3 regions of the Streptomyces sp. NPDC001549 genome follow, and region 1 is predicted to be linked to each of the others. Evidence: riboswitches for the same ligand, from Rfam matches in the RefSeq annotation. Region 1 holds a riboswitch; each other region holds the start of a gene.
What was found. Region 1 has a riboswitch for cobalamin ahead of ACFY04_RS10755 (ribonucleoside-diphosphate reductase subunit alpha). Riboswitches for the same ligand answer to the same signal wherever they lie in the genome.
Positions count from the first base shown of each region.

Region 2: it holds a riboswitch for cobalamin, as region 1 does, so the genes downstream of both, ACFY04_RS13430 (CoA-acylating methylmalonate-semialdehyde dehydrogenase) here and ACFY04_RS10755 (ribonucleoside-diphosphate reductase subunit alpha) in region 1, are expected to answer to the same signal.
Region 3: it holds a riboswitch for cobalamin, as region 1 does, so the genes downstream of both, metE (5-methyltetrahydropteroyltriglutamate--homocysteine S-methyltransferase) here and ACFY04_RS10755 (ribonucleoside-diphosphate reductase subunit alpha) in region 1, are expected to answer to the same signal.

Region 1 covers NZ_JBIAVJ010000005.1:140,590-144,565, reverse strand. The annotation lists gene ACFY04_RS10760 (ribonucleotide-diphosphate reductase subunit beta) at 1-335, opposite strand, end outside; gene ACFY04_RS10755 (ribonucleoside-diphosphate reductase subunit alpha) at 335-2,725, opposite strand; cobalamin riboswitch at 2,868-2,997, opposite strand; gene ACFY04_RS10750 (GNAT family N-acetyltransferase) at 3,042-3,539, opposite strand; gene ACFY04_RS10745 (Uma2 family endonuclease) at 3,618-3,976, shown strand, end outside.
Region 2 covers NZ_JBIAVJ010000006.1:270,444-274,419, forward strand. The annotation lists gene ACFY04_RS13430 (CoA-acylating methylmalonate-semialdehyde dehydrogenase) at 1-1,476, opposite strand, end outside; cobalamin riboswitch at 1,687-1,872, opposite strand; gene ACFY04_RS13435 (short-chain fatty acyl-CoA regulator family protein) at 1,944-3,359, opposite strand; gene aceA (isocitrate lyase) at 3,780-3,976, shown strand, end outside.
Region 3 covers NZ_JBIAVJ010000022.1:151,591-155,566, forward strand. The annotation lists gene ACFY04_RS30755 (FAD-dependent oxidoreductase) at 1-120, shown strand, start outside; gene ACFY04_RS30760 (hypothetical protein) at 216-758, opposite strand; cobalamin riboswitch at 986-1,215, shown strand; gene metE (5-methyltetrahydropteroyltriglutamate--homocysteine S-methyltransferase) at 1,394-3,712, shown strand; gene ACFY04_RS30770 (TetR/AcrR family transcriptional regulator) at 3,709-3,976, opposite strand, start outside.

The DNA of each region.
Region 1 (3,976 bases):
TAGAACTGGACGTGCACCGCCTCCTCGAACAGCTGGCGCGACAGGTACAGGCGCGCCTCCGGGGAGTTGATGTGCTTGTAGAGCGTCAGCACCAGGTTGTTCGAGACGATCGAGTCGCCCGTCGCGAAGAACGCGACCAGCCGGCCGATCATGTGCTGCTCTGAGGGCGTCAGCTTCGCCAGGTCGGCGACGTCCGAGTGGAGGTCGACCTCCTCGACGGTCCAGGTGTTCTTGATCGCATCCCGGTAGCGCTCGTAGAAGTCCGGGTAGCGCATCGGGCGGAGCGTGAGCTCGAAGCCCGGGTCCAGGAGGTTCTTCTGGTCGTTGGAGCTCATTACTGGCAGGCCTCGCAGGACTCGGGGTTCTCAAGGGAGCAGGCCAGCGCCTCGGCGTCGGCGACCGCCTGCGGCAGCTCGACGGGGGTGGCCGCCTGCGCGGCGCGGGCGATCTTCGTGGCCGGGCGCGAGCGCAGGTAGTAGGTGGTCTTCAGGCCCTGCTTCCAGGCGTACGCGTACATCGAGCTGAGCTTGCCGATGGTGGGCGTCTCCAGGAACAGGTTCAGCGACTGCGACTGGTCCAGGAACGGCGTACGGGCCGCCGCCATGTCGATCAGACCGCGCTGCGGGATCTCCCACGCCGTGCGGTACAGCTCGCGGACCTCGGCCGGGATCCAGCTGAAGCCCTGGACCGAGCCGGAGGCGTCGCGCAGCGCCTCGCGGGTCTGGGCGTCCCACACGCCGAGCTGCTTCAGCTCCTCCACCAGGTAGCCGTTCACCTGGAGGAACTCACCGCTGAGCGTCTCGCGCTTGAAGAGGTTGGAGACCTGCGGCTCGATGCACTCGTACACGCCGGCGATCGAGGCGATCGTGGCCGTCGGGGCGATGGCGAGGAGCAGGGAGTTGCGCATACCGGTCTCGGCGACGCGGGTGCGCAGCGCGTCCCAGCGCTCCGGCCAGTTCAGCTCGACGTCGTAGTGGTCCGGGTGCAGGACACCACGGGCGGTACGGGTCTGCTCCCAGGCCGGCAGCGGGCCGGTGCGCTCGGCGAGGTCGCAGGAGGCCTCGTACGCGGCCAGCATGATGCGCTCGGAGAGCTTGGTGGACAGGGCCTTCGCCTCGGGGGAGTCGAAGGGCAGCTTCAGCTTGAAGAAGACGTCCTGGAGGCCCATCGCGCCCAGGCCCACCGGGCGCCAGCGGGCGTTGGAGCGGCCGGCCTGCTCGGTCGGGTAGAAGTTGATGTCCACCACGCGGTCGAGGAAGGTGACGGCGGTGCGGACGGTCTCGTCGATCCGCTCCCAGTCGATCTCGCGACCGTCCGCCGTGTCGATGACGAACGCGCCCAGGTTGACCGAGCCGAGGTTGCAGACGGCCGTCTCGCCGTCGTTGGTGACCTCGATGATCTCGGTGCACAGGTTCGAGGAGTGCACGACCGTGCCCGGCTCGGCGGTCTGGTTCGCCGTGCGGTTGGAGGCGTCCTTGAAGGTCATCCAGCCCTGGCCGGTCTGCGCGAGGGTGCGCATCATCCGGCCGTACAGGTCGCGGGCGGGCATGGTCTTGCGGGCCAGGCCGTCCGCCTCGGCCTTGCGGTAGGCCGCGTCGAACTCGTCGCCCCACAGGTCGACCAGCTCGGGCACGTCGGCCGGGGAGAACAGCGACCAGTCGGCGTCGGCGTTCACGCGGCGCATGAACTCGTCCGGCACCCAGTGGGCGAGGTTCAGGTTGTGCGTACGGCGCTGGTCCTCACCGGTGTTGTCGCGGAGCTCCAGGAACTCCTCGATGTCCGCGTGCCAGGTCTCCAGGTAGACGGCGGCGGCGCCCTTGCGGCGGCCACCCTGGTTCACGGCGGCGACGGAGGCGTCGAGGGTCTTCAGGAACGGCACGATGCCGTTGGAGTGGCCGTTGGTGCCGCGGATCAGCGAACCGCGGGCGCGGATGCGGGAGTACGAGAGGCCGATGCCGCCAGCGTGCTTGGAGAGGCGGGCGACCTGGTGGTAGCGGTCGTAGATCGAGTCGAGCTCGTCCAGCGGGGAGTCCAGCAGGTAGCAGGAGGACATCTGCGGGTGCCGGGTACCGGAGTTGAAGAGCGTGGGGGAGGACGGCAGGTAGTCCAGGCGGCTCATCAGCCGGTACAGCGAGGCCACTTCCTCCACGGCCTGGACGCTGTCGTCGGCGGCCAGACCGCAGGCCACGCGCAGCATGAAGTACTGCGGGGTCTCGATGACCTGACGGGTGATCGGGTGGCGCAGCAGGTAGCGGCTGTGCAGGGTGCGAAGGCCGAAGAACCCGAAGCGGTCGTCGGCGCCCTCGGCGAGGGTCAGTTCGACGAGCGAGTCGAGCCGGTTCGCGTGGGTGCGGACGAACTCGGCCGTGCGGTCGGCGATGAGGCCCTCGCGGTGGCCGACCTCGACGGAGGCCGAGAAGGAGGTGGAGCCCTGGCTCGCGGCCTCGTCGCGCACGGCCAGCGTCAGCAGGCGGGCGGCGAGCCGGGAGTAGGCCGGGTCCTCGGAGATCAGACCGGCGGCGGCCTCCGTGGCCAGTCCGCGCAGTTCGGCGTCGTCGGCGGCGGAGCTGCGGCCGCGCAGCGCGGAGGCCGCGACCCGGCCGGGGTCGGTGTCGGGGAGGTCCGCCGTAAGTTCGGTGAGGGTACGCAGCAGCGTGGCCCCCGGGCCCTCGGTGTTGTCGCCAGAAGTGGACTCGGCGCGCGGTGCGGAAGGCGCGATGGTCACGGCGGGAGCTCTCCCTCGCTCGGCCCGGTCATCGACGGGGCGGGGCGCGAGCGGGCGCATGCGGGCGCGACGAGAACGCGTACCCCGCATGGCGTCCACCGGCCCAACCGCGAGGCCCGGACGAATCGGCACCCGGTTCGGTCGAGCCGGGCGCGCTGTCGGCAGGTCATCGGACTTGGCGTCCGGTAGCCGGACACTTCATACCGTTGCGGGACAGTTCCGGATTCGCACCGGATTCCCCTGCAGCGACAGCAGGCATGAGCATACATGTGGGGGCGGCCCTCTGCGGTAACCCCCACATGTAGTGTCGGCGTGGCTACAGCTTGAGCCGGTAAGTGAGGAGTGTCAGGCCCTCGATCGGCGCCCAGTCCCGCTCCGGAGTGCGTACGAAGCCCAGTCGCGCGTAGATCCGATGGGCGCCGGCCATGCTGCGCTGGGTGGAGAGAACCAGGCCGGTCACCCCCTCCAGAGCCCGCGCCCGCTCGACGCAGGCCCGCACCAGAGCCTCGCCGGCGCCCTGGCCGCGCGCCTCGTGAGCCACCGCGAGCATCCGGAACTCCGCCTCGTCGGGGGCCGCGATGTCGGCGAGCGGACTGCCCGGAGCGGCGAAGGTCACACCGCCCAGCACCCGTCCGTCCCGCTCGGCGACGAGCACCTCGGCCTGGGCGGCCCGGCCGGCCACGTCACGCAGCACGTTCAGGTAGTGGTCGTCCTCGTTGAAGTCCAGATGCCCGTCGGCGAGGTAGGCCTGCGCCGTGATCTCACCCAGCTCCGCGTACTCGGCGGGCCGCACCGCCCTGATCACCGTGTCCATGCGGTCGAGTGTGCAGGACGGGTGTCGGGGGGCGGCGCTATCGTCGGAGACAGCACCGTCGAGGAAGGTGAGCGAGGCATGACCGTGATGACCGACCGCCCCCACATGCTGACCGAGGAGTTCGAGACCCTCGCGCGTATAGGCGCCAGAGAGGTGGAGGGGCTGCGGTTGGAATTCATCGACGGGAAGCTGGGGGTCAAAGCGGTGCCTGATGGGGACCACGGACTGATCATCGAGTGGCTCTTGCGCATCTGCATCCAGCACCGGCCTGATCTGTTCCTCTATGGCGAGCAGGGATTGAAGGTGCAGCAGTATCGCGACGGGCGTGCCAGGCCTGATGGAGTCCTGGCGCCGAGCGGCTTCATGAAGGCGCAAGGCGAATGGGTCGCCCCGGACCCTGTCCTGATGGTCGTCGAGGTCACTTCGTACGATTCCGA
Region 2 (3,976 bases), on a different contig from region 1:
GCTCGCGCTCTCCTTGGCCCCGGAGGGCCAGCGCGAGGTGACGGTCTTGGTACGGGTGTAGAAGCGGATCGAGTCGGGGCCGTGCTGGTTCAGGTCGCCGAAGCCGGACCGCTTCCAGCCGCCGAAGGTGTGGTACGCCACGGGGACGGGGATCGGCACGTTGACGCCGACCATGCCGGCGCCCACCCGGCGGGTGAAGTCGCGCGCCGTGTCTCCGTCACGGGTGAAGATCGCGACGCCGTTGCCGTACGGGTGCTCGGTGGGCAGGCGCAGGGCCTCCTCGTAGTCGGCGGCCCGTACGACGGAGAGCACCGGGCCGAAGATCTCCTCGCGGTAGATCCGCATCTGCGGGGTCACGCGGTCGAAGAGGGTCGCTCCGGCGAAGAAGCCGTCCTCGTGTCCGGGCAGGGTGAACCCGCGCCCGTCCACGACGAGTTCGGCGCCCTCGGTGGCTCCGATGCCGACGTAGCGGTTCACCCGGTCGAGGGCTTCCTGGCTGACCAGCGGCCCGAAGTCGGCCTCGGGGTCGTCCGAGCGGCCCACGCGCAGGGTGGCGATGCGCTCCGTCAGCCTGGCCACGAGGGCGTTCGCGGTCTCCTCGCCGACGGGGACGGCGACGGCGATGGCCATGCAGCGCTCGCCCGCGGAGCCGTAGCCGGCGCCGATGAGGGCCTCCACGGCCTGGTCGAGGTCGGCGTCGGGCATCACGATCATGTGGTTCTTGGCGCCGCCGAAGCACTGGGCGCGCTTGCCGTGGGCCGCGGCGGTGGCGTAGATGTGCGCGGCGATCGGGGTGGAGCCGACGAAGCCGAGGGCCTGCACGCGCGGGTCTTCGAGGAGGGTGTCGACGGCCTCCTTGCCGCCGTTGACCACATTGAGCACGCCGGGCGGCAGACCGGCCTCCAGGAACAGCTCGGCGAGGCGCAGCGGTACGGAGGGGTCGCGCTCGGAGGGCTTCAGGATGAAGGAGTTACCGCAGGCCAGGGCGGGTGCGGCCTGCCACAGGGGGATCATCGCGGGGAAGTTGAAGGGGGTGATCCCGGCGACCACGCCGAGCGGTGAGCGCAGGGAATGCACATCGATGCCGGTGCCCGCGTTGTCGGTGAACTCGCCCTTGAGCAGGTGCGGGACACCTGCGGCGAACTCGACCACCTCCAGGCCGCGTTGCAGGTCCCCGTGGGCGTCGGCGACGGTCTTGCCGTGCTCGGAGGACAACAGCCGGGCGAGGGAGTCCCGTTCGCCCTCGACCAGCTGGAGGAAACGCAGCAGAACGCGCGAGCGGCGCTGCGGGTTCCACTGCCCCCAGTCGGCCTGCGCCTCCTCGGCGTTCGCGAGGGCGGCCTCGGTGTCGGCCCGCCCCGCGAGCGGGACCCGGGCCTGGACGGTGCCGGTGTTGGGGTCGTACACGTCGGTGAAGAGACCGGAGGATCCGGTGGTGTGCTTGCCGCCGATGAAATGGGTGAGTTCACGGACCATGGGTGCCTGCTCTCGTCAGGTTGGATCCGGGGATGGCACGGCCGACCGGCGGACGGCACCCGGTCGGGTGCGCCGCTGGGGAAGGCCGTGGGACCAGGTCGTCTCCGACAGGGACGACCTATGAGCGCGCGAACGTGTGCGTGCGCTCCGCCGGATCACCAGGGTCGTGGGTACAAACCGGTGCCATGCGTGTCTGCTCCATCCTCGTGGACAACACGGAACATCCGCGGCCGGTATCCTGACTCCCGGATCCCCGCGTGCCGCCCGCCTTCCCGACAGACCTCGTCAGTGGCGTGTGGATGGCAGCACACTCCCCGGTCACAGTGGCGGGACCGTGCCGGTTTCTCACCGGCTTCCCTGCACCGCGGACCTTGTGCCACGAACATATAGTTGGACGTCCTAGTAAGTCCAGGGCCGCCGCCGCGCGCCTTCGCCATCCGGCCGCGCCGCCCGGGCCTGACGCCCGCTCAGTCCCGAGCCGGGACCGGGTTCCTGGTCACCGGGTACGGGATGAAGGTGCTGCTGTTCTCGTCGACGGCCAGCGCCCGTCCGAGCGGCGGCACGGCCCGCTGCGGGCAGTCGAGGCGTTCGCAGAGGCGGCAGCCCATGCCGATGGGGGTGGCGGCCGCCGTGTTGTCGAGGTCGAGCCCGTCGGCGTACACGAGCCGCGAGGCGTGCCGGATCTCGCAGCCGAGCCCGATCGCGAAGGTCTTGCCGGGCTCGCCCCAGCCGCCGCGGTGGCGGGTGACGGCCCGGGCGGTCCACAGGTACCGCTGACCGTCGGGCATGGCGGCCACCTGGACGTGGATGCGGCCGGGCGCGGCGAAGGCCTCGTACACGTTCCACAGCGGGCAGGTGCCGCCCGCGCGGGAGAAGTGGAATCCGGTTGCCGACTGCCGCTTGGACATGTTCCCGGCCCGGTCCACCCGGACGAAGGAGAAGGGCACCCCGCGCAGCCTGGGCCGCTGCAGGGTGCTCAGCCGGTGGCAGACCGTCTCGTAGCCGATCCCGAAGTGGTCGGTGAGCCGCTCGATGTCGTAGCGGAACTCCTCGGCGGCTGCGTGGAAGGCGCGGTACGGGAGGATGAGCGCGCCCGCGAAGTGGTTGGCGATGCCGATCCGCGCGAGGGCGTGGACGGGGGAGCCGGGCGGGAAGTCCTCGGCGGCCAGCCGGTCCAGCTCGTCCCCGTACTCGATCAGCGCCAGCTGCGTGGCCATCCGGAACGCCTGCTGTCCGGGGCGGAGCCGGTTCGACAGGTGCAGCACCCGGGCGGCGGGGTCGTAGTGGTGCAGCCGGTCGGAGTCCGTGGCCGTCCGGATGCCGTGCCGGTCGGCGAGCCGGCGGGTCAGCGCGCGGATGACGTCCCCCGGGCGGATGCCGATCTCGGCGGCGAGGCCTTCGGCGGCGAGATCGGTGTCGTGGAGGTAGTTCTGCCGCCGGTAGAAGAACTCGCGGATCTCCTCGTGGGGCGAGCGCGGGCTGTCGGCGGCCAGGTCCCGGCCGTCGGCGGCGTCGGCGAGCCGCTCGGCCAGGAGCTGGCCGCGCCGCCCCAGGTCCAGCAGCACCGAGGCGACCGCGGGCATACGGGTGGCCAGTTCGGCCAGGTCGGAGGGGGAGACGCGGGCCTGCGCCACCTCGTTCGCGAGCGCCTCGCGCAGGTCGGCGACCAGCCGGCTGGTGTCGCGCTCGGAGAAGAACCCCGGATCCACACCGAAGGCCTCGGTGAGCCGCAGCAGGACCGGAACGGTGAGCGGCCGGGAGTCGTGCTCCATCTGGTTGAGGTAGCTGGGGGAGATGGCGAGCACCCGGGCCAGGTCGGCCTGGGTCATCCGGCGCTCCTCGCGCAGCCGCCGCAGCCGCGCTCCCGCGTACGTCTTGCTCACCGCACTCCCTCGCCGTCTTCCGGGCCGGACACGCCGGACACGCGCCGTACACGCCGCCGTACACGCGCCGTCAGGATACGGGGATCTTCGCAGCCGGAAGGCTTCGCAACCTTGGCAATTCCGGCACCGAAGATTCGCAGAGCTTGGCAGATGTACCTCCTTGATGGCACTCGGTGTCAGTGCCAGAGTCGGTGCTGCGGCCCGCCGGACACGGTGGCCGGGAAGAGCCGACTGGCCCGATTCACGCCCTGATTTCGGCCATCCAGACAGTTCGCCCCGGCGGTTCGGCAGCATTGCTCAGCTTCGGCCCAGGGTCGGGTTCGGCGGCCGCATCTCATTGACAGGCACAGAGTGCCAATGCATCGGGACCACGGCCCGGCTCATTGGCAAGACAAGCGACGGATGGAAACGGTGACGGTCATGGCAGAGGCGAACACGACGGCGGCGGCCGAGCAGCTCAAGCAGCGGTGGGCCGACGACCCTCGCTGGGCGGGCATCGAGCGCACCTACACGGCCGAGGACGTGGTGCGGCTCTCGGGCAGCGTCCGCGAGGAGCACACCCTGGCCCGGCGCGGCGCCGAGCGGCTGTGGCGACAGCTCCACGAGCAGGACTACAT
Region 3 (3,976 bases), on a different contig from region 1:
CCGGAAGGCGCGATCCTCGTCCGCCCGGACGGTTTCGTGGCCTGGCGCTCGCCGCAGGCGGTGGCGGATCCGGCAGCGGTCCTCCACGCGGTCCTGACCACGCTGCTGCACCGGTCCTGATCCGACCGCTCCCGTTGCCGCGGAGACCGAGGGCGCCGTCCGGCGGAGTGATCCGCGGGACGGCGCCTTTCACCTGGCGACGATGCCGGACCGGGTCATCGAGCCGTCTTCGAGCCGAGGCCCCCGGGTGTCCTCGGAACCCAGTCGGGGACCGCCGAGGCCTGCTTCGGGTCCGGCTCCCGCATGGTCACGCGCCAGCCGTCCTCTCCGGTCTTTCCGGTGAGGCGCACCACGAACGACTTGGTCTGGCCGGTGTCGTGGAAGTACACGACGACGAGCTGCCGCACCGAGCCCTCGTCGTAGAACTCTGCGGTCACCTTCCCCTTGGCCCCCTCGTGGAAGGCCCGGATCCAGTTCCGGGCGGTCCGCTCGACGTCCCCCTTCGCGTCATCGGGGTCGGCGGCGAGCGACTCCACCTCCTCGGCCTTGCCGTCGGCGAGCCGCCAGATCAGCTTCTGGGTGATCCTGAGGGACTCGGAGGTGGGGTACCCGACCACGCCCAGCGGTTCGTGGCCCGCGTAGTCGGTCGCGTACCGCAGCTCCTCCTCGCCGGCGGCACATGCGGTGAGACCGCCCCAGGCCAGCACGGACACCAGGGCGGCGCGTACGACGAGGGCAGCCCTCGGGCGGGCGCTCATCGGGGAACCCATACTTCCTCGGTCTTCCGGTGGTCATCGAGCGATCTCGATGCAGAGAGCTGCAACGTACTGCCCTGACCGGGCAGTTCGATCCGGTAAACGGACAAGAGGGACACAACTCGCGCCTCAGTGATGCAATTCACTCAATGGCTGGATTTCGACCCTCGTGGGTCTCACCCCACCATCCGGATGCCGGACAACTCCGCGCGCCGGCAGGGAACGCCGTCTACTCTGGCCGGGCAGCTGGTTCGCCCCGTCCGCCAGGCGGGATGCGTCGTAAGAGGGAACCCGGTGGGAATCCGGGACTGCCCCGCAGCGGTGAGCGGGAACGACCGCCGTCATACGCACTGGGCCCGGACGGGCCTGGGAAGCGACGGCCAGTAGGAGTCTCGTACGGCATCCGTACGACGAGACGTGCCCGCGAGTCCGAAGACCTGCCCGTTGCCCGTACGCGACCGATCGCGCACGGAAATCCCGGTGACCTCGTGGGCGGGTCGGCGACACATCAGGCGGACGACCGCGGGCGCGTGCAGCTGCACGTACCCGTACCCGGTCGGGATCCGCCCGGTTCGTCATCCCTTCGCGCCCTCGGCCCTCACCGGGTCCACAGGAGAACGCTCGCGAAGGAGAGTTCCGTGACCCGCACGACCCCCGCCGCCGCAGGACGGCCCACCGTGGCCACCGTGTACGGCTACCCCCGCCAGGGCCAGAACCGCGAACTGAAGAAGTCCGTCGAGGGCTACTGGAAGGGCCGCGTCGCCGCCGACGCCCTCCGGGAAACCGCCCGCGACCTGCGCCGGACCAACTGGCAGCAGCTGGCCGACGCAGGCATCACCGAGGTGCCGACCGGTGACTTCTCGTACTACGACCACGTGCTGGACACCAGCGTGATGGTCGGCGCCGTCCCCGAGCGGCACCGCGCCGCCGTCGCGGCCGACCCGCTCGACGGGTACTTCGCGATGGCGCGCGGCACCCAGGACGTGGCGCCGCTGGAGATGACCAAGTGGTTCGACACCAACTACCACTACCTGGTCCCGGAACTCGGCCCCGACACCGTCTTCACCGCCGACTCCACCCGGCAGGTCGCCGAGCTGGAGGAAGCGCTCGCGCTGGGCCACACCGCCCGCCCGGTCCTGGTCGGACCCGTCACCTACCTGCTGCTGGCCAAGCCCGCCCCCGGCGTCGCCGCCGGCTTCGATCCGCTGGCCCTGCTCGACCGGCTGCTGCCCGTCTACGCCCAGGTCCTGGCCGACCTGCGCGCCGCCGGAGCCGAGTGGGTGCAACTGGACGAGCCCGCCCTGGTGCAGGACCGCACCCCGGCCGAGCTGAACGCCACCGCCCGCGCGTACCGGGAGCTCGGCGGCCTGACCGACCGGCCCAAGCTGCTCGTCGCCTCCTACTTCGACCGGCTCGGCGAGGCTCTGCCCGTGCTGGCCAAGGCACCCGTCGAGGGGCTCGCCCTGGACTTCACCGAGGCCGCGGCCGCAAACCTCGACGACCTCGCCGCCGTGGGGGGCCTGCCCGGCAAGCGCCTCGTCGCCGGTGTCGTGGGCGGCCGCAACATCTGGATCAACGACTACGAGAAGTCCCTCTCCACCCTCGGCACCCTCCTGGGGCTCGCCGACCGGGTGGACGTGGCCGCCTCCTGCTCCCTGCTCCACGTGCCGCTGGACGCCGCCGCAGAACGGGACATCGACCCGCAGGTCCGGCGCTGGCTCGCCTTCGCCCGCCAGAAGACCGCGGAGGTCGCCGTCCTCGCCCGGGGCCTGGCCCGCGGCACGGACGCCATCGCCGCCGAACTCGCCGCCAACCGGGCCGACCTGGCCTCCCGCGCCGGCTCCGCCCTCACCCACGATCCGGCGGTCCGGGCCCGCACCGCCGCCGTCACCGACGCGGACGGGCGGCGCGCCCAGCCGTACGCGCAGCGGACCGCCGCCCAGCGGGCGCACCTGGGTCTCCCGCTGCTTCCGACGACCACGATCGGATCGTTCCCGCAGACCACCGAACTGCGTACGGCCCGCGCCGGCCTGCGGGCCGGGCACATCGACACCGCCGGCTACGAGGACCGCATCCGGGCCGAGATCCGGGAGGTCCTGGCCTTCCAGGAGAAGGCCGGCATCGACGTCCTGGTGCACGGCGAGCCCGAACGCAACGACATGGTCCAGTACTTCGCCGAGCAGCTCACCGGCTACCTGGCCACCCAGCACGGCTGGGTCCAGTCCTACGGCACCCGCTACGTCCGCCCGCCCGTCCTGGCCGGCGACATCTCCCGCCCCGACCCGATGACCGTGCGCTGGACCACGTACGCCCAGTCGCAGACGTCCAAGCCGGTCAAGGGCATGCTGACCGGCCCCGTCACCATGCTCGCCTGGTCCTTCGTCCGCGACGACCAGCCCCTCGGCGACACCGCCCGCCAGGTGGCGCTCGCCCTGCGCGACGAGGTGGGCGACCTGGAGGCGGCCGGCACCCCGGTCATCCAGGTCGACGAGCCCGCCCTGCGCGAGACCCTCCCGCTGCGGGCCGCCGGCCACGCCGCCTACCTCGCCTGGGCCACCGAGTCCTTCCGGCTCACCACCGGCGGAGTCCGCCCGGACACCCAGATCCACACGCACATGTGCTACGCCGAGTTCGGCGACATCGTGGAGGCCATCGAGGACCTCGACGCCGACGTCATCAGCCTGGAGGCCGCCCGTTCCCACATGCAGGTCGCCGGTGAACTCGCGGGCGCCGGCTACCCGCGCGAGGTCGGCCCCGGCGTCTGGGACATCCACTCGCCGCGGATCCCCTCCGTGGCCGAGGCGACGGCTCTGCTGCGCAAGGGGCTGGAGGCCATCCCGGCGGAGCGGCTGTGGGTCAATCCCGACTGCGGCCTGAAGACCCGGGGCTGGCCGGAGACCAGGGCTTCCCTGGAGAACCTGGTCGAGGCGGCCCGGCAGGTACGCGCCGAGGTCTAGGCCGCCTCTTCCGGACTGCCGTCGCCGACGAGGCCCGCCACATGGTCGGTGATCATGTCGAGGATGTCCGCCGAGATCCTGTCGTCGCCCAGAGCGAGATGGTGCAGCGTCAGCCCGTCGGTCATGGCGGCCAGATAGCGGGCCAGCACGCTCACGGGCACGCGGAGTTCGAAGGCCATGTGGTGCCGGAGCTGCTCGATCAGCTCGGTGTACGTGTCGCAGTACCGCTCGTACTGCCGCCGTGCCAGGTGCTCGAAGTCCGGT